One region of the Paenibacillus sp. B1-35 genome, then DNA from elsewhere that is predicted to be linked to it. Evidence: riboswitches for the same ligand, from Rfam matches in the RefSeq annotation. Region 1 holds a riboswitch; each other region holds the start of a gene.
What was found. A riboswitch is a leader RNA that binds a small molecule or an ion and turns the genes downstream of it on or off. The one in region 1 is predicted to bind cyclic di-AMP.

Region 2: it holds a riboswitch for cyclic di-AMP, as region 1 does, so the genes downstream of both, ACQ5BJ_RS00685 (CAP domain-containing protein) here and ACQ5BJ_RS24930 (C40 family peptidase) in region 1, are expected to answer to the same signal.
Region 3: it holds a riboswitch for cyclic di-AMP, as region 1 does, so the genes downstream of both, ACQ5BJ_RS21580 (hypothetical protein) here and ACQ5BJ_RS24930 (C40 family peptidase) in region 1, are expected to answer to the same signal.

The regions. Positions count from the first base shown of each region.
Region 1 covers NZ_JBCHVJ010000010.1:37,318-47,162, forward strand. Annotated here, with positions in the region: gene ACQ5BJ_RS24900 (ABC transporter substrate-binding protein) at 1-229, opposite strand, end outside; gene ACQ5BJ_RS24905 (ABC transporter ATP-binding protein) at 522-1,430, shown strand; gene ACQ5BJ_RS24910 (ABC transporter permease) at 1,520-2,254, shown strand; gene ACQ5BJ_RS24915 (sensor histidine kinase) at 2,255-3,436, shown strand; gene ACQ5BJ_RS24920 (response regulator transcription factor) at 3,433-4,038, shown strand; gene ACQ5BJ_RS24925 (serine protease) at 4,210-4,731, shown strand; gene ACQ5BJ_RS24930 (C40 family peptidase) at 5,029-5,508, opposite strand; cyclic di-AMP (ydaO/yuaA leader) riboswitch at 5,512-5,653, opposite strand; gene ACQ5BJ_RS24935 (carbamoyl transferase) at 5,971-6,792, opposite strand; gene ACQ5BJ_RS24940 (M1 family metallopeptidase) at 6,797-8,773, opposite strand; gene ACQ5BJ_RS24945 (YwhD family protein) at 8,892-9,392, shown strand; gene ACQ5BJ_RS24950 (NAD(P)-dependent malic enzyme) at 9,576-9,845, opposite strand, start outside.
Region 2 covers NZ_JBCHVJ010000001.1:122,867-132,711, forward strand. Annotated here, with positions in the region: gene ACQ5BJ_RS00650 (acyl-CoA dehydrogenase family protein) at 586-810, shown strand; gene ACQ5BJ_RS00655 (HAD-IIIC family phosphatase) at 848-1,915, shown strand; gene ACQ5BJ_RS00660 (acyl carrier protein) at 1,899-2,147, shown strand; gene ACQ5BJ_RS00665 (4'-phosphopantetheinyl transferase family protein) at 2,414-3,106, shown strand; gene ACQ5BJ_RS00670 (PocR ligand-binding domain-containing protein) at 3,188-4,204, opposite strand; gene ACQ5BJ_RS00675 (glycerol dehydrogenase) at 4,404-5,534, shown strand; gene dhaK (dihydroxyacetone kinase subunit DhaK) at 5,538-7,298, shown strand; cyclic di-AMP (ydaO/yuaA leader) riboswitch at 7,461-7,589, shown strand; gene ACQ5BJ_RS00685 (CAP domain-containing protein) at 7,596-8,366, shown strand; gene ACQ5BJ_RS00690 (nucleoside recognition domain-containing protein) at 8,539-9,845, opposite strand, start outside.
Region 3 covers NZ_JBCHVJ010000007.1:92,716-102,560, forward strand. Annotated here, with positions in the region: gene kdpA (potassium-transporting ATPase subunit KdpA) at 13-1,692, opposite strand; gene kdpF (K(+)-transporting ATPase subunit F) at 1,747-1,827, opposite strand; cyclic di-AMP (ydaO/yuaA leader) riboswitch at 2,129-2,306, opposite strand; gene ACQ5BJ_RS21580 (hypothetical protein) at 2,321-2,728, opposite strand; cyclic di-AMP (ydaO/yuaA leader) riboswitch at 2,799-2,989, opposite strand; gene ACQ5BJ_RS21585 (hypothetical protein) at 3,382-3,753, shown strand; gene ACQ5BJ_RS21590 (hypothetical protein) at 3,893-4,111, opposite strand; gene ACQ5BJ_RS21595 (glycosyltransferase family 2 protein) at 4,163-5,551, opposite strand; gene rfbB (dTDP-glucose 4,6-dehydratase) at 5,634-6,626, opposite strand; gene ACQ5BJ_RS21605 (sugar phosphate nucleotidyltransferase) at 6,623-7,354, opposite strand; gene ACQ5BJ_RS21610 (WIAG-tail domain) at 7,585-9,845, opposite strand, start outside.

The sequences.
Region 1 (9,845 bases):
GCTCGCGATTTACGTGCACGTTATTCATGTTGATGACATCAAATTCGATTTTTGGATACTTCATCTTGAAGAGATTCCCGTAATCGTTATAGAACGACGGTTCATCATAGTACATGACTTTGATTTTTCCACTTTCCAATATCTCATTTTGTTTTTGTTCTCCGTAACAACCGCTTAGTAAAGACATGACAATGATCAGTGCAATTCCACGCTTCCACTTCTTTTTCATGCTATCTCTCCTTTTCTGCTTATACAACGGACAGACATGCTGTTTTGTGACGGGGCTGCCAAAATTAAGGCTTGGGAAAGTCGTTGATTTTAAAAAGTGCCCTTTATATAAAGAAGCGGTCAGCATTCCGAATACTGCCACTTAATTTCTGACATTTGTCATATGCAGTTGATGACATCGTACACTAATTGGTTCAACTACGACTGCCGTACAATACTTACATAAGCAATACGGCAGGTGAACAATCAGCGCTTACAATACAGCAAAAAAGAAAAGTAAAGGATGATCATAGATGACATACGCAATCGAATGTACCAACCTTGTAAAGCAATTTGGCGGCTTTCGCGCTGTAAACAATATCGATCTCCGCTTTGAGCGTGGACAGATTAGTGCACTGCTTGGCCCGAACGGTGCGGGCAAGACAACGACGATTTCCATGATCCTTGGATTGCAAAAGCCGACATCAGGGGAGATCAAGGTGCTTGGCCAACCTGCGGGGACGAAAGAACTTCGGCAGCGGGTAGGTGCCCTCATGCAGGATGTAAAGGCGGCGGACGGCTTGAATGTTGCGGAGGTATTAAATTTGTTCCGGAGTTACTATCGCAACCCGCTTCCGCTATCCAGACTGCTCGACCTATCGGGTCTGCATGCAGAAGCCAAGCGGCGCGCATCCTCGCTATCCGGCGGACAGCGTCGAAGATTGGCCTTCGCACAAAGCCTGGCCGGCAATCCCGAGCTTGTCCTGCTCGACGAACCGACGGTCGGCATGGACGTAGAAGCACGCGATCGCTTCTGGGATACGGTTCGCGCTCTGTCGAACGACGGACGTACCGTTGTGCTTACGACACATGACTTGGAAGAAGCTGATGCAGTATCTGACCATATCGCCATCATTGCAGGAGGGGCGGTAGCGGCCAGCGGAACCTCACAACAGCTCAAGGCGCAAACGACACTGCGGACAGTGTCCTTCAGCTTACAAGTCGAACAGCAGGACGAGGCGCTCATGCAGCTTCCGGGTGTCGTGAAGGTAGAACGTGCATCGGGTAAGATTCGTATCCACGTTCGGAATACAGATGAGGTATTATCCGCGTTGATGCAATCCGGCTGGGGCGTACGTGATATTGATATCCAATCGGCTAAGCTTGAAGATGCCTTCCGTACAATTACAAAATCGCATGAAGCTGCACGTGAAATTATATAACTGCCTACGGTCTACAAATAAACGGATTAGGGAAGAGAGTTTCCCCTCACATATCGAAAAATCGAATCATTTATCAGGAGGAATTATTAATGTTGCAAGCTCAAATCAAAGCAGAGAGTCTGCGAATTATGCGCAGTCCATTCTTCTTACTATTCTCGCTTGGCATGCCAATCGCTTTTTATTTCTTGTTTGCTAGTTTAAATGGTGCATCGAAGTCTATTGAATCAACGACATATGGGGCCTTTTCGTTAATGTCGATGACTGCATTCAGCCTGATCGGCACGGCAATGAGCCAGTTCGGCATTCGCTTAGCATACGAGCGTCGTGACGGATGGACGCGTTTGCTTCGCCTAACACCGCTCTCTCCATCGGTATGGATCGGAGCTAAGATCGTATCGCATATGCTGGTGCATATGCTGGTCATTCTGATTATTTTCCCTGCTGCCTACTTTGCCTATCATATTGAGCTTACTGCTGTACAATGGATGACATGCGGATTGTGGCTGTGGCTTGGAAGCATTCCATTCCTCGCGATCGGCTCGCTTCTTGGAACGATGAAGAGCGCTGACGCATCCATTGCGGTTGCTAATATTTTGCTCATGGGTTTTGCCATCATGGGGGGCTTGTGGATGCCGCTGAAGACATTGCCGGGCTGGATGCAGGCAATTGGGGAATGGCTGCCATCCTACCGTTATGCACATGGTGCATGGAATATGCTTGCTGGCAGTAGTCCTGCACTGCTGGATTGGGCTATTCTACTGGGCTGCGGCATTATCTTCATGGTAATATCGAGTTATATCTTCAACAGACGGGAAGCGATGTAAGTGAACGTAGGTAAGAAGAGATTATTTCCCGAAAAAGAGGGGGTAGAGCCTTATATCTCCCTTGCCAACTTATGTGTGCCTATTTTTTTCCTGCTGCGTGAAACCTCCGCCAAGTTTTGGCTGGGGTTCACGCTGCTTCTGTTTCTCGTGATCGCATTTTGGCTGCAGTACCATTATGAGAAGCAGGTATTGCTATGGTTGACTGTTCAGGTTGTGATTATTCTCATGTTTATCCTATTCTATCACCCTATGTATGCTTATATGGTGTTCATGATCGCGCAGATGATAAGCAAGCAAAAAACAACAGTTATTTTGGGTATAGCTGCTGTCATGACAGTAGGCATTATAATAGGGTTATTTCAACGCTTGGATACCATAACCGTATGGTCTTCCCTGCATACGCTGTTGTTGCCGCCTTTGTTCGGTATCCTATTCATGCCGTTCATCATGCAGGCAGCAGGGCAGTACAAGCAGATGGCGGAACGATTGCAGGCTGCTACGTCACAGCTTGAGCGAATGGCACAGCAGGAAGAGAGACAGCGCATTGCGCGGGAATTGCATGATACACTTGGACATACGTTGTCTTTAATTACGCTGAAGAGTGAAGTGACAGAAAAGCTGATTACACGTAATCCGGAGCGGGCAATTGCAGAAGCGAGGGAAATTCGGGAAACCTCGCGTGCGGCGTTGAAGCAGATGCGTCAGCTCGTAACTGAGATGAAGATCGTTAAGCTTGCAGAGGAATACGAACATGGCAGACAACTTTGTGCAGCTGCAGGAATAGAACTGAGCTTTCAGGAACGTGGAGAGGGTATCGCCCAACCTGCTACAGTCTCAACTATGGTATCCCGATTGCCGCTGTCGGCTCTGCAGGAAACGATTCTAGCCATGTGCTTTCGGGAAACGTTAACGAATGTTGTGAGGCACAGCCAAGCCAAGTGCTGTACTGTATTGCTTGAAGTTGAGGAGTCCTTAGTACGATTGAATATTGCAGATAACGGTGTAGGTATTAATGAGCATCAGCTTAAGCAATCAAGTGGGACGGGCATGGCAGGTCTCAGGCAGCGTCTGCAGCTTGTAGATGGAACACTTGTGGTAGATTCCGCCCCTCACAAAGGGACGGCATTATCGTTAGTTATACCTCGCGTTATTCGTGATGGGAAGGAGAGAGAAGGGCAATGATCCGAGTAATACTTGGAGAAGATCAGCAGATGCTGCGCAGTGCATTAGCCACCTTATTGTCCCTTGAAGGTGATATCGAAGTGGTTGGTCAAGCGGAGAATGGAAAAGTTGCGCTGGAATTAATAGAGGAGCTGCATCCCGATATTGCTGTATTGGATATTGAAATGCCGCTCATGACGGGGCTGGATGTTGCGGATGCGGTCAAGAAAAAAGGATGGGCATGCCGAATCATTATGCTGACAACATTTGCTCGCTCGGGCTATCTCCAGCGTGCAATGGCATCCAGTGTAGGGGGGTATTTACTTAAGGACAGCCCAAGTGATGAATTGTCGGATGCCATTCGCAAAGTATACGCGGGCAAGCGGGTGATGAGTCCCGAATTGACACTAGCGGCTTGGGAGGATCCTTGCCCTTTGTCTCCAAGGGAGAAGGAAGTGCTGAAACTTGCAGAAGAAGGGCAGTCCATGCAGGATATTAGTGCAAAGTTGTTCTTGTCCTACGGAACGGTACGCAATTATATGTCAGATGCGCTCAGTAAAGTCGGAGCGGGCACGCGAATTGAGGCCATTCGAATTGCGCGGGAAAAAGGCTGGCTGGACTAAATAAACAACTGGATGTACAAGATACAGGGCGGCGTGGACGTGAGACGTTTCCTGCAAGTCTTGTCTTATTCAGGTGTGACCCACCATAAACGAATATTTAGCTCATTTTCAGTTTCATTTCAGGATTAACGAACATACTATAGCCATCCCTTACATAAGGAGGTGGAACCAATGAAACGCAATTCAACCGTAGCAGCATGGACATGTCTGATGCTTCTGTTGATGGCATCGCCTGCAGCAGCGCAAAGCAGCAATGGGGAAAATGCTGTGTCAGATAAGGCCAAAGGCCAGACTGCCATAAGTGTAGCCGCAACGAAGGTAGGACAGTCCAATGCGAAGCAGCAGGATTCGGAGACAGACAAGCAGTTAGAGCAGATACAAGCTCAGATGAAAGAGCTCCGTACAGAAATGAAACAGCTTCATGAGAAAAAGGTTCAATTGCTCGCCAAGAAGCATGGCATTTCGACAGAAGGGAAAAGCAGCAAGCAAATTCGTCAGGAACTGCGTGAGAAATTGGGCATAAAAGGACGACTGTTCCACGAGAAACATCACGATAACGGGAAGCCTGTCGAGGATCGTCAAACGCAGCTTCAGCATGAGGAAGAAAAGCATAAGGCAGCAGCAGACGCAGATGGGCTCACACCAGAAGAGATAAAGGCGAAATTCCAAGAATTAAACGGGTCAGCCAAATAAGTGTGCAGCGCCGATACAAGTATGCTGATAACCAGATTTTAAATATTGGGACATGCGCGGCAGCGTATGTCCCTGTGTTATATAGGCTAGGAAATTGTGCAGAAACCAAAAGGTAATGATTTCGTAAATATATATAGAAGCATGAATCATTGGCATGCAGAGCTGCATAGGATAAAGGAGCCGAAATGTTACGGATGCGAGGGGATTAAATGAAACAACCCGACGAAAAGGCGCGCAGCGCTTCTCATCGGGTTATGCAGTCGTTCAATAATATTAAGAGTGCAGGAAACTAGTAAGCTATTTATCGTCTGTAGCAATAGACGAAAAGTCATTCTCGCTCAATACTCGACGAGCACCTACATAGCGCTTCTCGTAGTAGTCCATGCTTAGGCTGTCGATGCGCGTACCCTTGCTAGTCGAAGCGTGTGCGAATTTGTTATCGCCTACGTAAATACCGACATGAGATACACCGTTGCCGCCGCTTGTGTCAAAGAAAACTAGGTCTCCTGGACGAAGCTCGTCTTTGCTTACTTTGTCGCCAGAGTCGAATTGCGACGAAGATGTGCGAGGGAGATCAATTTCGAACTTTTTGAACACGTACTTGGTAAATCCAGAGCAATCAAAGCCACTCGTTGATGTTCCACCATACTTGTACGAAATGCCTAGCAAACCGTCAATCGTGTTGTCCATTTTGGATGCTGCGAATGTGCTTCCCGCTCCGAGCGATGTAAACAAAACGCTCAGCCCGAGTACCGCTGTAACTAGCTTCTTCTTCAAAGGGAAAGCTCCTTCCGTGCCTGCGAGGTTAGCTGGAGGGTTCGGTTGAAGGACCCCTATGATCCCTGTGTTTCAAGATCAATTCACCCGTAAAAACTGGTTCCCCCGCTTTCCGGACTATCCGGAAATTCGGCAATCTGGTTTTGGGATATGTATTGCTGCGTGCGATAGTAACAATTTTGCAAGAGTTAGTGCCGCTTTCATGACAAAGTTGTAATAAATCTAGATTTATTGTAACAGACGATTTTTCCTTTGACAAATATTTTTTGTCCTTGACACGAAAAAAACTTGTCAAATCAGCGTTATTTTTCGCTGATAGACAAGTTTTTTATTTTTCTTATGCTGCTGTGCATCATTTCATCGTAACGCCTTGTAACTTTTGTAATGTTATCACTTCATGATGTCCTTATTTTCATTCCTATCTATTCATTACTTCTTGATCTATTGCTTCATTTATTTTGTTTATTTCATTTGCTGTTCAGCTTCCTGCCATACCGCATGACGAGCAGATAATCCCCACATTTTCAGCATAGTCATAATTGCAGGCAGCGCCTGTTGAATAATGAGTGCGGTAATGCCTGTGAACATTGCGGCAGCGGATGTAGACATAATGCCTATTCCAATTGTAGTTCCGATAAATATTAGAGATAGCCCGAGGATGGGCAGCAGGCGCCGCGTACCAGCCGTCACAGAGCGAATTAATGGTGTATCTGATGCGGCACCAAAGTTCAGGAACAGGAAAAGTTGGTGAACGAGCCAGCCGCCAATAAGCCAAGCGATTGCAAAGGGGGCTATGGCCATAAGCAAGGAAGTAAGAGAATTCGATGTTGACAGTGCATTCGCAGTATAGGGAACGAACCATATGGCAGGGACCGTGATGAGGAGAACTTCTAACAAATATAGGACAAGCATGGGCTTCCATACAAGCTTGATACCTTGAAAGAAGGCCAGCCCCTGCTGCTTGGGACGTGACATAGCATGGAATACGCCCGCATGAATAAAGGGCGTAAGCAGCAAATGGATGGCGATGAAGCCGATAAGGGCCCAAAAGTATGGCATATAGTCATTTGTCTTCATTAGATGGAATTGGCTTTCTGTTAGAAAGAGCTGCTTGCTCATTTCAGTAGGTGCAGGATCTGGGTAGCGGCGCAGGATAGGCGTCACGATTCCATCGACGAAACGGTAGAGGAAGAACCCCCATAACAGTTGGTACAAAAATAGAATAATCCAAATGTAAATATGATCTTTGCACCAATTCCAGCCTGATCGAACATAGGTTTTCACGCGATCACCACCCCAGAATGTTCGTAATTGCTTCGATTACCTTGATAACGGACAAGTTAACCCGCGTACGAATAGGTTCGTCGACATGAGCACGCATGTAATTGTTGATATGCTTGTTTTCGACGACAATAGTGTACAGTGGATCGACCATTACCCAGCTAAGCGGTGTTTTATGGGTTATCGTATACTGAATTCGATCTCCTTCTCCATTCCATGACTTGCGTGTTGTAGTTCCATCGGTAAATCCAAACACGATTGGAATAGAAGGATAATTGGCTCCCAGCTTGCGAATGTGAACAGTCGCTTCATATTTGATAGAGCCATTTGCTTCAATCGTACGAGATTCAATATTTTCTACAGCGAAGTCTGCCATTTGACCGTTGTACACATATTGTTGGAAGAAATCAATCCACTTGCGATTCGTTACCTGTTCAACGACGCGCTGGAAATCGGCTGTTGTTGGATGCTTGAAACGATATTTCTGCGTATAGGTTTTCATGATGCGGTTCATCATCTTTTCTCCAACCTGCTTCTCAATAGCGAGAAGAACCAGCTTGGCACGCATGTACACATTTTCCGCGTAATGATCTTGGTTGTTGTATCGCCAAGCTTCCAGCTTGAGTGGAGCCGGATCTGTAATATAGCTCGCTTGTACCGCATTATTAGGATGTACGCCGAATTCCTGTTCCATCAGCTTATCTTCCGCATAGGAAGTAAAACCTTCATCAAGCCAAGCTTCTTCAAATTCATTAGACGCAAGAATTCCATAGAAATATTGATGCCCAATTTCATGAATGACGGTTCGCTCCAAGTCATAGCCTGGACTTTCATCTTCTGCCCCAAACGCTGTTATCAAGGTTGGATACTCCATACCGCCGGCTCCATTACCTGCCTTAGGTGGAACGACAATGGACAAGGTGGAATAAGGATATTTGCCGTACCATTCGCTGAACTTCGATAATGCGGTCTTGGCAGCGTAGAAATATCGTTCCTTCAAATCCTTATGCTTCGGATCCAAATACAGCTTGATTCGAACTCCTGGAACTTGGCTGGAGGAGAATGGTTCTTCAAAATAAACAAATTTCGGAGAGGCTGACCACGCAAAGTCATGGACGTCATCTGCATAGAATTGATACGATTTTTTCCCGTCCGCAATAACGGGCGTCTTTGTTGGAAATCCAGTTGCAGCAACGATGTAATTGTCAGGCACTTGAATACGCACACTGTAAATGCCGTAATTCGAGTAGAATTCTGAATTGCCATGATATTGGTGAAGATTCCATCCATCGGAGGATCGCCCGCGAACACCTGCTTTTTCAAATGCAGCAATCTTCGGGAACCATTGGCCGGCCATCACAAAATCATCGGCATGACCCATACGTGCAAATACTTTTGGAAGCTTGACTTCGAACTCCATGCGAAGCGTAACTTTTTCCTGACTGCGTACGGGCTTCGTAAGTCGCAGCTTCATGAGTGTTTCGTCCTTCGAATTGCCGTCATCCGGTTGTACGAATTGTGTGCGGTTCATTAAGGACATGCCGTCAACCGTGGATAACGATTTTAACGTCATACCGCCATATCCGTCGGCTGGCAACCTGTCTTCACGCAATCTTCCTCCAGACTCCTTCATGAAGGTCGTGTCCGGCGAACGGAATGCGTTCGGATAAAAGTGGAAGTATAATTCATTTACAGTTGCTTTCCCGGGATTGGTCCAAGTGACTGTTTGCTTGCCGATCAGCGTGTGAGTGGACTCGTCCAGCTTAACTTCAATATGATATTCGGCAATACGTTCACTTAGCACCTCCACACTGGGAGTCTCCACAGCTTGCTGCGTGATTGGTTCCTGAACCGCCTGTTTATTCACCTCGGGTCCAAGTGATGGGACGGATCCAGACGGCCAGAACCAAACGAGGAGGAAGCTGCAGGCGGCTAAGAGCAAGGCAGTGAATAAGAGCCGGCGATATACATTGCTTCGGGTCATACGTTTTTAACCTCCCGTTGACAAGCATCTACAGCATGTATATGTTGGCTTTTTGCAGATTATTAGCTAAAATGAAAATGATTTTGAGTTCGTGGGCAAGGAAGGAGTGTACAGTGGAATGGAATCTTCAGATAAGAAAGTTAAGAAGCCGCTGGCTTTGAATGTCATGAGCAGTGGTAAGCATAAAGGATTTGGTTCGGGCAGTATCGATCTGAACAATGTCTCGCCTGTCATCATCGATGAAGGGAAGGCGTACATTGATTTGGGAGCGATGCACGCGAAGAGTAAGGTGGAGCGTGGCATTAAGTTCTCTACTAATAAGGAAGATGTTCCGAACGGACGGCAATGCTGGATCGTATGGGTTGCTGTTGACCGTTCACCAGAAGGTGCGTTCTATGGCGGCTTGGCGGCTTGTGAAATGCTGATTGATGCGGAGGCTAAGCGCGGCTGGAAGATGCTCGCTGATCATGTTAATCGCATGGATTACGCGATGAAGCGCCGTGTGCTCGTCGATGAGCTGAATGCAGAGGATAAGGCTGCGCTGCGTGAGTTGCTTATGACACACAATGCAGAATGGTGGGAACGTACGCCAGAAGAAGTGAAGGAACAGTTATCTTAGTAATAATGGCTTATAAAAGAAGGCCGCTATGCCGATCTCAGGATCAGTACAGCGGCCTTCTTTTATATAACTGTATATAGTGAGTTATCTATCGATAAAGATAGGGCTACATGCTCTATTTAGCTTTACTTAATCATCTAAGGTGATACCTATTGCTCCAACTAAGGAAAGGTATTAATACGCTTAGACACGGTATATCGGCATCTTGTCCACCCGCGCGGCTCCTGTCTCGATAGCAACCTGTGCAATCGCAGAAGCAACGCTAGGTACAACTCGCTTATCGAGCGGATTCGGAATGATGTAGGTTGGGCTGAGCTCGGCATCCGTTACGATTGCTGCAATGCCGCGGGCTGCCGCCAGCTTCATGTCATCTGTAATGTCGGTAGCGCGAACGTCGAGCGCACCACGGAAGATGCCAGGGAATGCAAGCAGGTTGTTCACTTGGTTCGGGAA
Region 2 (9,845 bases), on a different contig from region 1:
CCTACCTTACATAAGAACCTCACACGATTATTGACATTTTCCAAAACAAATCATTTAAGCACTTACAGGCTGCTCAACAACATCGGTTACACCGCATTTGTCTCTCAGTCGCTCATCCTTGGCGAATGTATATCGCCGTAGCTGGCAGGATTATCAAGCTCCTGAATGAGGGTTGCTATTTATCCGAGGAAGGCGTGTGTTCTTTCTTGACAATTGCCGGCCATTTGATGATAGGGCTAGAGGCACCGTCTTTTCAAATATCCATTCGAGCCAACTTCTCATTGAATTTACAAATCATGGAGAGGAGAGTGAAGATGAACAAGGAAGAGATCGTGGCTTTATGAAAGCGGAGATTGCGACGATCTTCAGTCAGGAGCCGGATGTTAGTTCAGACGCTAAAAACATCAAAACAACATGGCATGAGGAAGAAAGTTAGGATGTCATGAATGGGTTGAAAAAGTGGATAACGTTTGGCGACATTGCCGATGTGTTCCTCGTTGTTGCATCGAATTAAGGCAAGAGCACCGTTTTTTCCTCGTCGAACGTTCTTACGTCGGTGTTGAAACGAAAGCAATAGTAGGGCTTATGGCATCACGAGCGACCCATCTTGCAGAAATTCATTTGCGAAACGTCATAGTTCCGAAATCACATGTAATTGGGAAACTGAACTTTGGCTTCGAATATGTCGTATCGAATGCTTTGGACAATGGCCGATACAGTATAGCATGGGCAGAAGTTGGCATCGCACAAGAGGGAGTGGATGCGATGGTATCCTACTCCCGTATTCGTAACCAATTCGTTACGACATAATTACAAGCGAAGTCTATTATTCTAATAAGAGGTCCGTATGAGTGAGAAAACAGAATGGAAGTGCGTTGTGTGGGACTTGGATAATACGCTGTGGGATGGAGTGCTGGTGGAGTCGGCCAACGTCCAACTGAAGCCGGGCATTCGTGAAATTATCGAGACACTCGATCGCCGAGGAATTCTGCAATCCATTGCCAGTAAAAACGATTATGACTTGGCCATGGCCAAACTGAAAGAATTGAGATTGGATAATTATTTCCTCTATCCCGAAATTCATTGGAGCGCCAAATCGACCTCACTTGCTGAGATCCAGAAAAATATTAATATTGGCATGGACACAATCCTCTTCATTGACGATCAACCATTTGAATTGGAAGAAGTAAAAAATGTACATGACAGCGTTCACTGCATAAATGCGGATCAAACTCACACGCTATTATCACTTCCAGGCTTGTACCCGCGATTTATTACCGTTGACTCTGCAAGGAGACGCAAATTATATCAGGCAGATTATGCACGTAAGCTGGCAGAACGCGAGTATGAGGGCCCGTCGGAGGCTTTTCTTGCTACGCTTTCTATGAAGTTCACCATCTATCCTGCGCAGGAAGAGGATTTGCAGCGGGCCGAAGAATTGACAGTCCGCACGAATCAATTGAACGCCACAGGAAGAACATTCAGCTATGAAGAGCTGGACACGTTGCGGAAATCTCCTTATCATCGGCTATTAGTCTGTCAATTGGAAGATAAGTATGGTGATTACGGGAAGATCGGGCTGGCCTTGATTCATATGCTGGACACTCATTGGAAGCTTGAGATGCTGCTGATGTCCTGCCGCGTCGTATCCCGAGGCGTAGGAACTGTGCTGCTCAGTTACATTTTACAAGAGGCTCGAAAACATCAGATACCGCTGTTGGCTGATTTTACAGAAACGGGACGCAACCGCATGATGTACATCAGCTATCGCTTTGCTGGTTTCCGCGAGAAATCATCAGATGGGCAAGGCAACTATGTCTTGGAGCATGATTTAATCAATATTCAAGACTTTCCCCCGTATATTGAAGTCCAATTGCTGAATTGCGAAGGAGGATACTATGAACTATCAAACTGAAATCAGAAGATTCATTCATCAAAACTTGTCCATTAGCGAAGAAAATATTAATTTTTCGGATGACGACAATTATTTTCAATTAGGGTTTGTCAACTCACTGTTTGCAATGAAACTTGTAAACTTCGTGGAGCAGAAGTTCGAAATTGAAGTTGAGAATGATGATCTGGATTTGGAAAACTTCAGCACGATCAATAACTTGATAGCCTTGATTCATAAAAAGGTTAGCTTATAAAGTAACTTCCCCTTCAAACATCCAATTAATCGCCAAGCTTTATTTGCGTACATGGGGATCGGGCGCAGCGTATACGGGCGGTTTGTGGTAATCTAAGGATATGGTACGGAAATATGAAGGCATGATCCGTTATCTGCAGCAAGAAAAAGACGTGAAGCGCATTTGCTCAAAAACATCAACATGATGGATAATATTAAATGTCAGCATATGTGCTAGGCTAGTTAACAAAAATGGGATTCAAGTAAGTGGGAATCTAGGCGGGATAGGTGATTAGCATAACGAAGATTGCAGTATTTCGCATACCGGAGCAGGTTCGACCAGAGGATTATGAATATTTCCTAGGCAAGGTTGCACCGCAGCGCAGAGATCAAGTTAAAAGGTTTAAGTTCATTCAAGACTCATATCGTTCTCTTTTTGGCGAGGCTTTAGTAAGAGCAATTTTGTGCAAAGATTATGGCTATACGAATTCAGACATACGATTTGAGCACAATGAGTATGGCAAACCGCATGTCGTAGGAAATGATGATTTTTCCTATAACATTTCGCATTCTGGATGCTGGGTGATGATGATATGGGGACATGGAGTGCTCGGCATTGATGTAGAGCAGGTACAGCAGATTGATCTTTCAATAGCAAATCGTTTTTTCTCTGTGCTAGAAACAGAATCCCTCATGCAGAAATCAGAAGGGGAGAGGCTGAATTATTTCTACACGCAGTGGACGTTAAAGGAGAGCTACATCAAAGCAGCGGGAAAAGGTTTATCCATACCGCTGGATTCCTTCTCTATCTTGGAGAATAGTGAGGGGAAATTTGTATTGAACCCGGATGGGGAGCCTGTGTGCTTCCATACGTACGAGCTGGATCACGGCTATAAAGTCGCTGCTTGTACTCATATTGATGCGATTTCACCCTCTATCACATTTGTAACGATGGATGAGATGCGAGATTGGATCCGGTAAAAATGTGATGATAGATAATGAAAAATGAGCCGTCATCTAGTTCGGAAGCAGAACTTGAAGTGACGGCTTTTCATTTTGAGTTTATCGTTTATATATTTGACGATACCGGGCGGGTGTAATTCGTTCAAACTTCTTGAATGACTTAATGAAGTAGCTTGGCTCACTGAAGCCGAGCTCGTTGCTAATTTGCGAGATGGACAGATCGGTCGTCTCCAAGATTTGCTTCGCCCATTCTATCTTTAGGTGTGGGATGAAGACAGAGAAGTTCTCACCGGTTTCCTTTGTAAAAATACGACTGAAATAGCTGGGACTTACGTGACAAAGAGCTGCCATATCCGCTAGTTTTACATTCTCGCTTTTATGAGCATATATATAATCGAATGCGGGCTGAAGAATGGAATTGGAAGCTAGCTTCTGCTGATTTTTCATCTTGTTGATTTGATTGTCAATCAGTGTGTTGTCCAATTCCGATTTAAACGATTGGATGCTTCGGTAGCTGTGATCCGCCAAAAAGCTAGGTGTCGAATGACCACTCGCTAGTGCCTGACGGTACATATCAATGGTCGTATTTTTCGCAATCGCTTCCTCGACAATGTAATTGCATAAATGATAGAGCATTTCAGAAATGGTGACGACTTCATCATAGGATAATACTGGCAAATCACTGTATTCCGGTTCCAGCTTCATAAACTTGCGATTTGAATCCGCATTGGCTGGACGGGATACAATCTGTTCAAGCTCCAGCGGATTGTCGCGCAGCTTCACTTGTCCCGCCATAACTGCCCCCATGTACTGATTATTGACGATGATAGGTATGGCGATATCGACAATGTTAAAATGGCATAAATAAATATAGGGTTTATTCAACCGTACAGCCTCTAGTCCGCCTCGCGCGTCACACTTCTGGCAGTATTGCGATAACGATTCGTCTTGCCGAATGGCTTTGCAGAAGCTTTGGCAATGGCTATGCGCTGTAACGGGAACTCCCTTGTAGTCGGTCGTAATAACGGCCATCTTCGTAACCAAGGAAAGCGAATCCTGCAGCTTCTGCCATTTCTCCATATCAATAATGCTTTCCAAGCTAAATCGTGTACTCATGATGGTTCATTCTCCTTTTGTCCGCTTGGCCTCATTATACATAATATTCTCATCCGAGGACAAGATAATACCATTTTGCAGGAGGAGGATAAGATAATCCGATATGATAGCGCTTTATTTGGCAACAATAGTTCCATGATCTTGTTCTTAGACGAAGTTATAATAAAGATGTTCAAACACACAGAGGAGGCATACAATCATGAGAAAAGCGTTTATCAGTCCAGCAAAATATGTGCAAGGTGAAGATGAACTATACAATTTGGGTTATTTCATCAGAACATTCGGAGATTCTGCTCTTCTAATTGCTCATCCTGACGATGTGCAGCGTGTAAAGAATAAGCTTGAACATACAATGAATAAATATAACGTCACCTTAGTTGAGAGCGGTTTCACAGGAGAATGCTCGCGTCAAGAAGTTAAGCGGTTGCAATTGCTTGCGATTGAGCATAATTGTTCTTGTACAATCGGTCTTGGCGGAGGTAAAGCAATTGATACCGCGAAGTGTGTAGCGGAAGGTGATGCATTGATTATTGTCCCTACGATTGCTGCAACCGATGCGCCTACAAGCCATTCCGCGGTTATGTACACGCCTGAAGGCGAATTTGATGACTATGCTTACTTTAAGCAAAGTCCAAGTGTAGTCATGATTGATACAACGGTTATTGCCAATGCGCCTACTCGCTTTCTCGTGGCAGGCATGGGGGATGCGCTTTCCACATATTTTGAGGCACGGGCAACGGCAAGTTCTTATTCAAACGTGAATGCAGGGCTGCCTTGCGGCGCAATGGCTGGAGTCGGGCCTGCCAAGGGTACAAAAGCAGCACTTGCTCTCGCCAAGCTTTGCTATGAGACACTGTTGGAAGATGGCGCAAAAGCAAAGATGGCCTGTGATGCGAACTTGGTCACGCCAGCACTGGAGAATATTGTGGAAACAAATATTTTGTTGTCCGGTTTAGGATTTGAAAGTAGCGGCTTGGCAGCAGCTCATGCCATCCACAATGGGTTAACGTCACTTGAAGGCACTCACTCTTATATGCATGGGGAGAAGGTAGCCTTTACAACCTTGGTGCAGTTGGTTCTTGAAAATGCAAGTGCGGCAGAAATCAACGAGGTATTGAAGTTCTGTGTCAGCATCGGACTTCCGGTATGCTTGGCCGATCTCGGTGTAACAACCGTTACGAATGAAGAATTACTAGCCGTAGCTCAGAAGTCGTGTATTCCTGAGGAATCTATTCACTCCATGCCATTCCCGGTAACCGAAGAGATGGTTGTATCCGCGATTCGAGTGGCCGACCTTATGGGGCAACAATTCAAAGCAAAGGGTGAATAACCGATGAAGAAGATTATGAATCAACCAGAAACATTAGTGCGAGAAATGTGTAACGGTATGGTACTTGCACACCCGGAGCTGGAATTCATTAGTAAATATAAGATTATGAAGAAAAAAAACGTGAATCGCGACAAAGTCACGTTGATTAGCGGTGGAGGAAGCGGTCATGAACCAGCGCATGCTGGCTTTGTAGGCCAAGGCATGCTTGATGTAGCGGTGTGCGGGGATGTATTTGCTTCTCCATCTCAAATCCAAGTCTACCAAGCGTTGAAGGCTTCCGCGAGCAAGAAGGGAACGCTGCTCATTATTAAGAACTACAGCGGCGACATCATGAACTTCAAAAATGCTGCCCACTTGGCGGGTGAAGACGGGATCAAGGTTGACTATGTTAAGGTGGACGACGATATTGCGGTTGAGGACAGTCTGTACACGGTCGGACGCAGGGGTGTAGCGGGTACGGTGCTCGTTCATAAAATTGCCGGCGCTGCCGCGGAAGAGGGCTTGGAGCTTGCAGAAGTGAAGGCAATTGCCCAGCATGCGATTGATCATACAAGAAGCATCGGTTTTGCGCTTACCTCCTGTACGGTTCCTGCAAAGGGCACGCCTACATTTGAACTGAATGACGATGAAATCGAGTATGGTGTTGGGATACACGGCGAGCCGGGAATTCGCAGAGAGAAAATCGCGTCTGCCGATGAATTGGCTCACAAAATGGTGGCGGATTTGTTCCGTGATATGAAAATTTCGGAGGGTTCCCAGCAGGAGCTTGCCGTGTTGATTAACGGATTTGGCGGATCACCGCTGCAAGAATTGTACTTGTTCGCAAATGCAGTGGTTCGTGAGATTCAACGCCAGAACGTAACTGTGATGAAGGTGTTGGTTGGCAATTACATGACAAGCATCGACATGGCTGGAGCATCTGTGTCTTTCATGCGCTTGGATGAGCAATTGAAGCATTATCTGGCAGCAAGTTGTGATACGCCAGCGCTGCAGCTTCATGGTGAATTGCACCCGATTACAGTCGAGAAACAGCAAGGGGATACAGTTGTGGATCGTGAAGTATCTTATCAGAGTGAAACGAATCCAGCGTATGCGAAAACGGAAAAGGACACTTTCTCACTTCACAACCTTATCTTCCTGACAGACAAAATGAGCGAAATCATCATTCAGAACGAAGTTCCGTTCTGCGAGTTGGATGCACATGCAGGCGATGGTGACTTCGGAATGAGTGTAGCGAAGGGTTTCAAGCAATTGAAGAGAGAATGGCATGAGATAATGAATCACCATTCGAACAATATTGGCGAATTCCTGCATGCATGCTCATTAGTCATTATGGAGCACTGCGGCGGCGCATCTGGTCCTATTTGGGGCTCGGCATTCCGCGCTGCAAGCAAATTTGCCGGAGACCGAACTGAACTGTCTATTCCTGAATTTGCACAAATGATGCAGGCGGTTGTGAAAGGCATTCAAGACACGGGGGAACGTTCCTTCGGAAGAGGTGCTGTAGTTGGCGATAAAACATTGGTAGACGCACTAGCGCCATTCGCTGATGCATGGGTGCAAAGTGCGGCTAATGGAGACGGACTAAAGCTCGCTGCGGCTAAGGCTGCGGAAGCTGCTGTTCAGGGTGCTAAGCATACCGAAACAATTGTTGCACGAATGGGAAGAGCAGGCACGGTTGGCGAGCGCAGTATCGGCTATCCAGATGCAGGAGCGTATGCGTTGGGTGTCATCTTCACAGAGCTAGCCCAAGTCATCGAATAAGAATCGTATGATATAGATTTATTTTAACATAGCTATAATTGGTGTAGTAAGCCGGAGCACAACTGTATTGTGCTTCGGTTTTTTTATATGGAAAAATATATCTAAAATAGCATTATGTTTAAAATGATCTGATTCAGCATCCGTGATAGGATCGGAAACGTAATACAAAACAAGCCGAAGCTCAACAGAGCGCGGGGGAACCACACATTGGGGTGAAGTCGTATAACGACAGGGGAGTCCGCTTTGACCCGAACCCGACAGCTAACCTCGCAGGCTGCAAAGGGAGAGATGTACAGGATGAATAACACATTTAAGAAAGTCGTACTTACAGGTGCAATTGCATTGGCACCAATTATGGCAGCGAATTCAGCAATGGCTGCACCAATGAAGCCTATGCAAGTATCGAATCCGTTGAACCAAAATTGCTCGAACGTCATTAATACGAACGTCATTCATGTGAACAAGGTTTTCCAAAATAAACAGGAATTGAAGCAATATTTGACGAAATGGGTCGAAGAGTTTCAAAAACAAGTTCATAACACTAAACCTCCTGTTTATAAGCCAGCAAAGCCGGAAGGCAACAAGCCTGGGGTGGAAAAACCAGAGGTAGCAAAGCCAGAAGGAAATAAACCTTCGGCAGAAAAACCAGTAAATCCTGGCGAAAACAAACCTACAAAACCAGAAGAAAACAACAATGCGAACAGCGACTTTGCGAGCCAAGTTATTGACCTGGTGAACAAAGAACGCGCCAATGCAGGCTTGCAGCCGTTGAAATCCGATGCAGCATTGAATAAAGTAGCGATGATCAAAGCAAAAGATATGTACGATAATAACTACTTTAGCCATCAATCCCCTACACTTGGCTCTCCATTTGATTTGATGAGAGCACAAGGCATTAACTACAACACTGCTGGCGAGAATATTGCAAAAGGTCAACGTACGCCGCAAGAAGTTATGAATGCGTGGATGAACAGCGACGGCCATCGCAAGAACATTATGAGCTCCAGCTTCACATCCATCGGTGTTGCTTACTACAATGGCGTTTGGGTGCAAGCATTCACAGGCTAATTATCGAATTTGGAATTATATATTAGTCATAGAACCTGCAGAGGAATCTGCAGGTTCTTTTATGTTCGAAGAATGTTTGCAGAGCTTCGTCTGAGGAAATCCAGAATTCATGCTTGCAGCAATAATAAAACCCCTGAACGGAGAAATCCATTCAGAGGTTCTATGTGAATGGTTATACCCACCCGAAAGCTCTGGCAAGCTGAGCTGTGGCAAAGGTAACTGCAATCGCGATACCAAGCGGAATGACGGCAGACAAGACCGTCCATTTTATACTTTTCGTTTCCTTATAAATATTGAATAATGTCGTACCGCAAGGATAGTGGAGCAAGGAGAACAACATCATATTCAAGGCTGTCAACCATGTCCAACCATGCTGTAGAAAAATATCCTTAATGTTCTCCATACCATCTGCATCTACCATAGCACCTGTGGACAAATAGCCCATAAGAAGGATTGGCAGGACAACTTCGTTCGCAGGCAGTCCGAGCAGGAATGCCATAATAATGAAACCATCAAGACCAATCGCATGAGCGAATGGATCGAAGAATGAGGCCATATGGTTCAAGACACTGTCGCCGCCAACCATAACATTGCCAAGAATCCAAGTAAGTACGCCTGCAGGAGCCGCAATAACGACAGCGCGGATCAGTACATTAAGCGATTTGTCACGTGACGATAACAAAATGGTTTTCCAAATCTGCGGTCTGCGATAAGGAGGAAGCTCCAGCGTATAGTGGGTTGGAACACCGCGCAGAGCTGTTTTTGACATCACCCATGATACAGTTAGCGTTACCACAATCCCAATCATAACCATGCCCATAACGATAGCAGCCGTTGCTACGGTTTGCATTCCACTTGCAACACCAGTTGCCATGAACAGAGAAGACAACAGAATAAGTGTAGGCCATCTGCCATTACACGGTACGAAGTTATTCGTCAGAATCGCCAGCATCCGTTCACGAGGCGACTCAATAATTCGTGTGGACAAAATAGCTGCAGCGTTACAGCCGAAGCCCATAGACATTGTCAAGGCTTGCTTCCCATGGCCGCCTGATTTCTTGAACATGCGATCCATATTGAAGGCAACGCGCGGTAAATACCCGAAGTTTTCAAGCAATGCGAAAATAGGGAAGAAGATCGCCATTGGCGGCAGCATTACGCTAATGACCCATGATGTTCCACGATATAAGCCAAGTACGAGAATGCCGTGCAGCCATGCTGGTGCATTCATCGCTTCAAATGCCATGTTTAAGTAGCCTTCGATTACTTCGAAGAAGGAGAATATCATTTCCGACGGAACGTTCGCTCCAGCGATCGTTAGCCAGAATACAACGCCTAGAATGGCGAGCATAATCGGAAATCCCCAAATTGGCGAGGTTAGAACTTTATCTAACCGGTATGTGCTTTTTAACTTATTCTTGTCTTCATACACAATAGCTGTGCTACATATTTCACGAGTCGTACGATAAATATCAGTTA
Region 3 (9,845 bases), on a different contig from region 1:
TTCCGTTCCCCCTTATTTCCACAACGTCAGATGTTCTGCGACCGGTCCAAGCACGACTGCCGGGAAGAACGTCAGAGCACCTACAATAAGCACTGTGCCGACAAATACGATACCGAACAGCGCCGTATTCGTTTGGAACGTACCGCTTGTATTCGGAATCGGCTGCTTCTTCGCCATCGAACCGGCTACTGCCAGCAGAGTAATGAGCGATACATAGCGCCCTAAGAACATGACGATCCCTGTGGAAATGTTCCAAAATGGTGTTGCGTCGCCCAACCCTTCAAAGCCGGAACCATTGTTCGCAGCCGAGGACGTAAACTCATACAACGCCTGAGACAATCCATGGAACCCTGGATTGGACAGCGTATCCGCCTGTGTAGCAACTGCAATCGCAGTCGGTACAAGAATCAGGATCGGATGCACCAGCAAAGTAACTGCCAGCAGCTTCATTTCCCGGCTTTCCAGCTTGCGTCCCAGAAACTCAGGTGTTCGTCCGACCATGAGACCGGATAGGAATACGGCAATCATAACGTACAGCAGCACATTCATAAAGCCTGCACCAACACCGCCAAATACGGTGTTCAGCATCATATTCGCCATCGGGATCAAGCCGCCAAGCGGTGTCAGCGTATCATGCATATTATTGACGCCGCCCGTCTCTGATGCAGTCGTAACGACCGAATATAGCGAGGATTGAGCAACGCCAATGCGTACTTCTTTCCCTTCCATGCTGCCAGGTCCGCTTAATCCCGCAGCGTTCAATACCGGATTCCCCATATATTCCGCCGTAAGAGAGGAACTAAGCATAATTAGGAACAGGATCGCCATCGAGACGAATAGAACTCGTCCTTCCTTCTTGTTGCCGACCATACGGCTGTAGGTAAATGGAAGTCCTGTACACAGCATTAGCATGAGTAAAATATGAATTAAATTCGTCACACCATTCGGATTCTCAAATGGATGAGCAGAGTTCGCTCCAAAGTGGCCGCCACCATTGTTGCCAAGCTCCTTAATCGACATCATAGCTCCTACAGGGCCAAGCGGAATGTGCTGCTCTGCTCCTTCAACAGTTACTGCACTTTCCATTGGACTTAAGGATTGCGGTACCCCATTCCAGATGAACAGCACACTGGCAACGATCGCAATTGGCAGGAAAATACGCGTAATCGAACGTACAAGGTCTGCCAAGAAATTGCCGAGCGGTTTGCCAGTCAAACCGCGAATAATCGCCATCACTGCCGCAAGAGCTGTAGCAGGAGACGTGAACATTAAGAAAATAATGCCCATCATTTGCGACAGCAGGGACAGCCCACTTTCACCGCTGTAGTGCTGCAAGTTCGTATTCGCCATGAAGCTGATCGCCGTATTGAATGCCACTCCCGGTTCCATGCCCGGAATCCCATTCGGATTAAGCGGCAATACCCCTTGAAGGCGGAATATTGCATATGTCACCACAATCATCAGCACGTTGGTGGCAACTGCCGTAAAGGCGTATGCCTTCCAGCTTTGCGATTTGTCCTTAATGCCGAAACATGTAAATAAAAATCGATCTATCGGCCCAAATACAGAGTCCAGCGGTCTTGGAGCTCCGCTATTATCAAACACCCCTGCCATATATATTCCGATCGGACGCGCTATCGCCAAGGCAAGCAATAAGGTAATTCCAATGGCGATCCATTCGATTGCACTCATCGTTCCGTTCCACCCTTCTCTAATGTACAAATATCAACAATGATTCTGCCTAAACTAAAATCGTTCCGGCTTGACTAAGGCATATAACAAGTAAATGAACAAAGCCGTAATCAAGGTGAATAAGACGATCATCATGAGCGATCACCTCGTTCTTCCACTTCCGCCTTGCACCAATGGAGAATTCCCAATACGCTCAGTCCAAGCAGCGCGATAAGAATCATCATGACTGCATCAAACATTGTCCCTTCCTCCTCCTGAATAAGGTTCTCATCTTACAGGCAATGCTGCCGCGATCCCGTTCTTATCAAGCCTTATTGGCTCAATAAGAACGCGCAGGCAACACAAAAAGCCACACGGAAAGAGGGACCCTTTCCGTGTGGCTTCACTCACGCATTGTCAAATAAACGTACGCGTAATTGTTCCACGACGAAATAAAGGCTGCCTCCTTGGACGCTTACGAGGTTAGCTGACGGATTCGGGCGCGAAGAGTCGCCCTACCAGCCAGGAACGGATTCCTGTGCCGGATTCACCCCTTGCGCGAACTGTAAATGTACAGTTGGCGCACGAACGTTGGTTCCCCCGTTCCCATGAATGGGATTCAGCGGTGAGCATTGCCTATATGGATAAATTAGATGATATCAGATAGTAAAAATGATACTTGATCCGATTGCGTATAAATGACGTAATTCGCACCAAGCAATCGGTAAATCGACTGCGGATGATGACGCTTCGTTACGATTGTGATCGGCTCCGTCGTCCATTGTCGGCATATTTGAAGCAGCCGGCAGGATAGTGCAAAGCTTTGTTCAAATACATAGATTCGGCCAATTGGAACATGAGGCACAGCCCACGCCTTCGGCTCCGTCGTATTGATTCGACATACCGGAGTAACTCCAATACCTTCCAATCGCTTCGCCAACCGTCCATTATGGGCGATACCCGCTATCGAATATCCTGCTCCTTTCAATTGGCGTATAAAGTCAATTCCCATCTCACAGCCTGCGAACACTGCAATGACCCGGTCCGCATCGTACATATCCATTTCCTCCTGTTCATCTGTCCGAAGCCCTGCTTGCAAGAAAGAGGTACGTCGCCATCTGATCAGGCGCGCCTCTCCCGTACGCTTACGAGGTTAGCTGACGGATTCGGGCGCGAAGAGTCGCCCTACCAGCCAGGAATCGATTCCTGTACCGGATTCACCCCATGCGAACGTTGGCTGCTGACGATTACTCAGCTCTGCATTCGCTTTATTGGTTCCCCCGCTTCCGCTTTCTGCGCAATTCAGCGATTGAGACGCAACGGATATCGTTGTTGTTGCTGAACTGAATCTTACGCCTTTCCCCCTCCTGCTGTAAATGAAATGAAAACCATAATTTCTCCATTTCCAAGCAATTGTGATGAACTAATCCCATCTTATCTCTCATTACAGCCTTATTACCTCGCAATTTCTCCACTTTGCTTGTACGGCGATGATTTCATGAGAAAAACAAAGAAATTTAAATAAATACCCGTATGTAAACGCTTTGCTTGACAATTCATTTCAAAATCATGGATTGGCATCTATTTACAATCTTTGTGCCAAAAGGTAGGATACGCAATACGATCGAATGGCTTTCCCATTGCCGTCGGTACAGACAGATTCAATGCATATGTGTAGCGCTTCAATACAAATACAGGAGGATGGACAGAATGTCATACGCAGAGCTTGGCGAGTCCCAAAAATACAAGCTTACAGAACAATGGAAAATTTGGAACGACCTGCATGGCGAACAGCTATTCCAGCCGCAAGATACACAAATTTATATATCTGACGAGCTTGTTTTTGTTCGAATGAAGCCCGCTCAGCTCCATGCCGACTACATGCCTAGCAGGATCAATAAGCACTTACTCCAACGGGCGCAGCGCGCCTTTTCCCAGTGGGAGCAGCAGCAGCGCGGCATCATGTGGGAATCAATTATTCCCCGCGCCCTGGGAGTTCATATTGCACGCATGTGGCTTTCCATGCCTTTGCAAGGAGGTTCTACGTTGGATGTCATTCAGCTTGAGGTGCGGCCAAAATAAGAGATCGTTACAATTAGGGAGATGTTGAAAACAGCGAAATTCGCAATTCAAAAGGGGATGCCATCACCGAAGACTTTATGTCATAAAACACAAAAAACAGCCCTCCTCTTGCTTCGCAAGCGTCAGACTGTCTTTGATCCTATACTTGATTGGAATATATCAGGTGATGGCCATCTTCGAACCCCTTGGCAAACCCGGCTTCGAAGCCATCTCGATACGCAGTTGCTTCAGCTCCCTTATAAATGTTCGAATGCGTCTTCTTTGTCAGCTTAGATTTTCGGTGTCGAATACGTTGCTTCAGTCCCGACAATTGTCTATCCGTTTGTCGGATTTTCCGTATCCGCTTCATTTTATCCAATCGTGTTCTCCCCCTTTCTGCCGCCATTCAACTGCTGCTTAACGGACTCATTTATAACAGATGCAAATGAATTTCTGGAGCTGCCATAATGGGGAGCCCTTCCTCAAGGGCTTCCTTGTCGATCTCGGTACGCTCCACTACTTTCTCAGTCAATTCCCAGCGCGTTAAAGCATGCTCACTCATGAATTCCCTGTATAGATCCCCTTGTCGTTGATAATACCTTCCGGATTCTGTAGTAAACACACTGCCCTCCGCGATTCCCCCATCTTCTGTATGTGATTCCTTCCATTTCTTCGTCACGCTTTCCGCGTCTACCGTTGATCCTGTCGGCCATCCCCTCAGATCAACCTGACTTACGCTTACGATCGGGATGGTTAGGTTCCCTTCAACCGGATGCTTGGTACCCTGTTCAATCCAATAGACAGTCTCTGACAATCCCGCCACAGCCACATGAGTCGGATAGAATGTCTGGCAGCGTTCACCGTTTTGTTTGCCATAACGTTCACGAACACGATGCATCCAATTATAAGGGTTCCGCCACTTTTTCTGGAACAGACTTGCATAATTATCATTTGTGGATTGAGATTGATCCCCAGATGCAGTTGTCCCTTTACTGACAACCTGATATATGCATGTATCCTGAGCGACGACTAGCTTCCGACCACTAAGCCTGATTCGGACATTGTAATCCTCGACCTCATAATATACATGACCATAGCCCTCGTCAAAATAACCAGTCTCTTCAAATAAGCTACGACGGAACAATAAACAACCGCTTTCCAAATGATCAGCACTGTTCCATTTACTAGGATCCAAAACAGGGCTAGTGGATTCTGAATGATAGTGATGCAAATTTTCCATCTGTTCATCGGTATCCGCAAGCTGCTGCTTCTCATCCAGAACGTACGTCACTGGGCCAACCATTCCAATCTCAAGATCACTATTCAGACATGCCAGCATATTCGTCAGCCAATTGGATGTAACGAACGTGTCTGGGTTCAAAATACATATCGACGTGCCTTTTGACATCATCAATCCTGTATTCACAGCACCAGCAAATCCTCTAACTTTCTCATGAATATAAAACCGAAATTGTCCGGATTTCTTATTCAAAAAAGCAGATGTACCATCCGTAGACGCATTGTCAACGACGATAATCTCATAAGGCACTTCCGTATAGGCGCGTATGCTGTCTACACACTGTTCAAGAACATCCACCTGATTGTAAGTAGGTATGATTATACTCGTACCCTCAAACTGCTCACCATACTTCTCCTGTCCAGCTTGAAGACCTTCTATATATCCGAGCGAATAGCCGTATTCATAACGTTCAGTCAGCCTTTCACCCTTGCGCTTTCCTAGTAAATGGCGAGCTATTCGCTGGCCTTGAGCCTTTGTCTGCCGAGATGTTCGCGGCAACGGTCGGCGTTTTTTGAACATATCTTTCGGCCCCTTTTTCTATCGTTTTACCAATTGTCACTCTTGTTCGTTGAAGGCAGCCGCTGCTTGCTTGAACCAAAAACTAGCGGCTTTCTAAATACGCATTAGAGCGCACTCGCTCACACCATGCTTGATTCGATACATACCATGCAACCGTCTGGCGCATCCCCTGTTCAAGCTCAATTTGGGGACGCCAGCCTAATTCTCGCTCACTCTTACTAGGGTCAATAGCATACCTCTTGTCATGTCCTGGACGATCCGAAGTAAACGTAATAAGAGATTCCGGCTTATTAAGCACTTGAAGGATCATCCTCACGACATCCAGATTCGTCCGTTCATTATGACCACCTATGTTGTATACCTCACCGACTTTGCCCACTCGCAAAGCAAAATCAATCGCAGTGCAATGATCTGTCACATGCAGCCAATCCCGTACATTTGATCCGTCTCCATAGATAGGAATCGGCTCGTCATGCAATGCCCGCAAAATAATAGTCGGAATCAGCTTCTCCGGAAATTGCCGCGGTCCATAGTTGTTCGAGCAGCGTGTAATAACAACAGGCAGTCCATACGTCTGCCCATACGCGCGGGCAAGCAAATCGGAGCCGGCCTTGGATGCGGAGTAGGGGCTATTAGGTGCAAGTGGCGACTCTTCCGTGAAACACCCGGTATCCTCAAGCGATCCATACACTTCATCTGTGGAGACATGGATAAACTTCGAGACTCCGTGCCGTTTGGCAGCCTCCAGCAGTTGAAACGTCCCCCATACATTCGTTCGAACAAACGCCTCTGGATCAGCTATACTTCGGTCAACATGGGATTCTGCCGCAAAATGCACAACCGCATCGTAAGCCGTTTCAGCGAAAATACGCTCCAGTTGCACGTGATTTGTAATGTCTGCCTTAACGAACCGATAGCGCTCAGAAGACGACACCTCTTCCAAGTTATCAGGATTGCCTGCATACGTCAGAGCGTCCAGATTCGTAATGCGTAAGTTGCTATATTGGGACAGCATGTAGAGGATAAAATTGCTCCCGATAAATCCCATGCCGCCTGTTACCAGCACATGCGTCATAACTGCACCTCCCATAGCTGCTGAGATGCCTCAGACAAGGAATCAAATGTCCCCGCATCGATCCACCATTTCTCCAGCAAATTGTAATGCAGCTTGCCAGCTTGGGCGTAACAGTTGTTCACGTCTGTAATTTCCAGTTCTCCTCTGGTAGAAGGAGCGATCGACCGAATGTGCTCAAATACATGAGTGTCATACATGTAAATGCCGGTTACACAATAAGAGGAAGCAGGGACTTTCGGCTTCTCAACGATTCTTACAATGCGATCCTGGCGCTCCTTATCGAAAATCGGTACGCCATATCGATGCGGATCCTTGACCTTCTTAAGCAAAATACGCGCTTCCCCAAGATCCTGATTGCGATATTCGTCTACATAAGGCGTTAAATTATCCAAAAATAAATTGTCTCCTAACAAGACAACGAATTTTTCATCTGGCGGAAGATAGGGCTCTGCTAGCGACAGCGCCTGTGCAATGCCTCCTGCCTCTTCTTGAACTGCATACGTAATATTGACCCCCATGGATTGTCCGCTTCCGTAATATTCGGTATATAGCGCAGCTGACGTTTTGCCGATGACCATGAAAATATCCGTGATACCCGCTGAGCGAAGACGCTCAATCGCATAACTGACCATAGGATGCTTCCCAACGGGTATTAAGTGCTTATTGATCAGCTTCGTCAATGGATAGAGGCGTGTCCCCGTGCCTCCAGCCAAAATGATGCCCTTCATTACATACACCCTCCCTGAGTGGAACATATAGAAATGAGCTCTCACGTCATAGATTTTACTCATCGCTCGTGTTCAATTGTGACATGTGCGGAAAGTCCATTATATGTGGGAACAATTTGTCATGTGAGTAGATGTTGGTTGGCAAGGATAGAACGCAACCGCCAGCTGCCACAGATGAAGCTGACGGTTCCGGTAAGCTGGGAATATGGGAGTATCACACTCCGTTACTCCTACCCAATTGCTATCCAAGACACCAATCCATTCGGATGTGGGCTAATGCGTGTTCGCATAATTTCGATAATAGCGTGATCAGTGGATTGGGATTTCATTACGGCGTAACATGCAGAATGATTCGTCATCGCTACCAGTACATAATTCTCATTTTGATAGGGCTCATCAAATGAAATACGCAATTCGATCATCTCATCAAGATCTCGGAATGAAAATGGCACCGTGCCAAATTGCTGCAGAGCGGCAGTATGAGTCGATGAGGCTCGAATTGGTGTAAATGCACAATGTTCTGTTGTGATTACGCCAGGAGTGATATCCGCTGAGCCAATTAACGGTTGCTCAGATATTTTGGAATCCCACGTTTCGGATAACATAAGAAACAGTTCCTCATCCAAATGCTCGACACTTATTACTCCCGACGCCAGATGATCACGCTCAATCGACTGTGCTTGAATATGCGATCCACTGACTGCATGCGGAGCAATATGGTGCTGTTGAACCGATTCTACTGCTAGATGATGCGGATGCACGGCTCCCTCTGACAGATGATTCGGGTGCACGGCTCCCTCTGCTAGATGATGCGGGTGCACGGATCCTTCCGCCAGATGTTGCGGATGCACGGATCCTTCGGCCAAATGATTCGGATGCACGGATCCCTCTGACAGATGATGCGGATGCACAGCTCCTTCAGCCAAATGATTCGGATGCACGGATCCCTCTGACAGATGATTCGGGTGCACGGCTCCCTCTGACAGATGATGCGGATGCACGGATCCTTCGGCCAAATGACTCGGATGCACGGCTCCCTCTGCTAGATGATGCGGGTGCACGGCTCCTTCAGCCAGATGTTGCGGATGCACGGATCCTTCGGCCAAATGATTCGGATGCACGGCTCCCTCTGACAGATGATTCGGATGCACGGCTCCTTCAGCCAGATGTTGCGGATGCACGGATCCCTCTGCTAGATGATGCGGGTGCACGGCTCCCTCTGACAGATGATGAGGATGCACAGCTCCTTCAGCCAAATGACTCGGATGCACGGCTCCCTCTGCTAGATGATGCTGTTGCACGGCTCCCTCTGACAGATGTTGCGGATGCACGGCTCCCTCTGCTAGATGATGCTGTTGCACGGATCCCTCTGACAGATGTTGCGGATGCACGGCTCCCTCTGCTAGATGTTGCTGTTGCACGGCTCCCTCTGACAGATGATGCGGGTGCACGGATCCTTCGGCCAGATGTTGCGGATGCACGGCTCCCTCTGCTAGATGTTGCTGTTGCAACGCCCCTTCAGCCAGATGTTGCGGATGCACGGCTCCCTCTGCTAGATGATGCTGTTGCACGGATCCTTCGGCCAGATGTTGCGGATGCACGGCTCCCTCTGCTAGATGATGCTGTTGCAACGCTCCTTCGGCCAGATGATGCGGGTGCACGGCCCCCTCTGCTAGATGATGCGGGTGCACGGCTCCCTCTGCTAGATGATGCTGTTGCACGGATCCCTCTGCTAGATGATGCTGTTGCACGGATCCTTCGGCCAGATGTTGCGGATGCACGGCTTCCTCTGACAGATGATGCGGATGCACGGCTCCTTCAGCCAGATGTTGCGGATGCACGGCTCCTTCAGCCAGATGTTGCGGATGCACGGCTCCTTCAGCCAGATGTTGCGGATGCACGGCTCCTTCAGCCAGATGTTGCGGATGCACGGCTCCTTCAACCAGATGTTGCGGATGCACGGTTTCCTCTGACAGATGTTGCGGATGCACGGCTCCTTCAGCCAGATGTTGCGGATGTACGGTTCCTTCGGCCAAATGACTCGGATGCACGGCTCCCTCTGCCAAATGATTCGGCTGCACGGATCCTTCGGCCAGATGTTGCGGATGCACGGCTCCTTCAGCCAGATGTTGCGGATGCACGGCTCCCTCTGCTAGATGATGCTGTTGCACGGATCCTTCGGCCAGATGATGCGGGTGCACGGCTTCCTCTGACAGATGATACGGTTGCACGACTCCCTCTGCTAGATGATGCGGGTGCACGGCTCCCTCTGACAGATGATGCGGGTACACTGCCTCTTCCGCTAGATGATTCGGATGCACGGCTCCTTCCGCTAGATGACTCGGTTGCACGGCCTCTGCTGCTAAATGAACGGAAGCAACACTGCCATTGGCTAATTTGTCAGAGGTAACGCTCATATTCGCCAGTTTGCTTGAGGTAACCGCCATATCGGCAAGCTTTTCGCTTGATACACTCTCTGGTGATAGCTTCA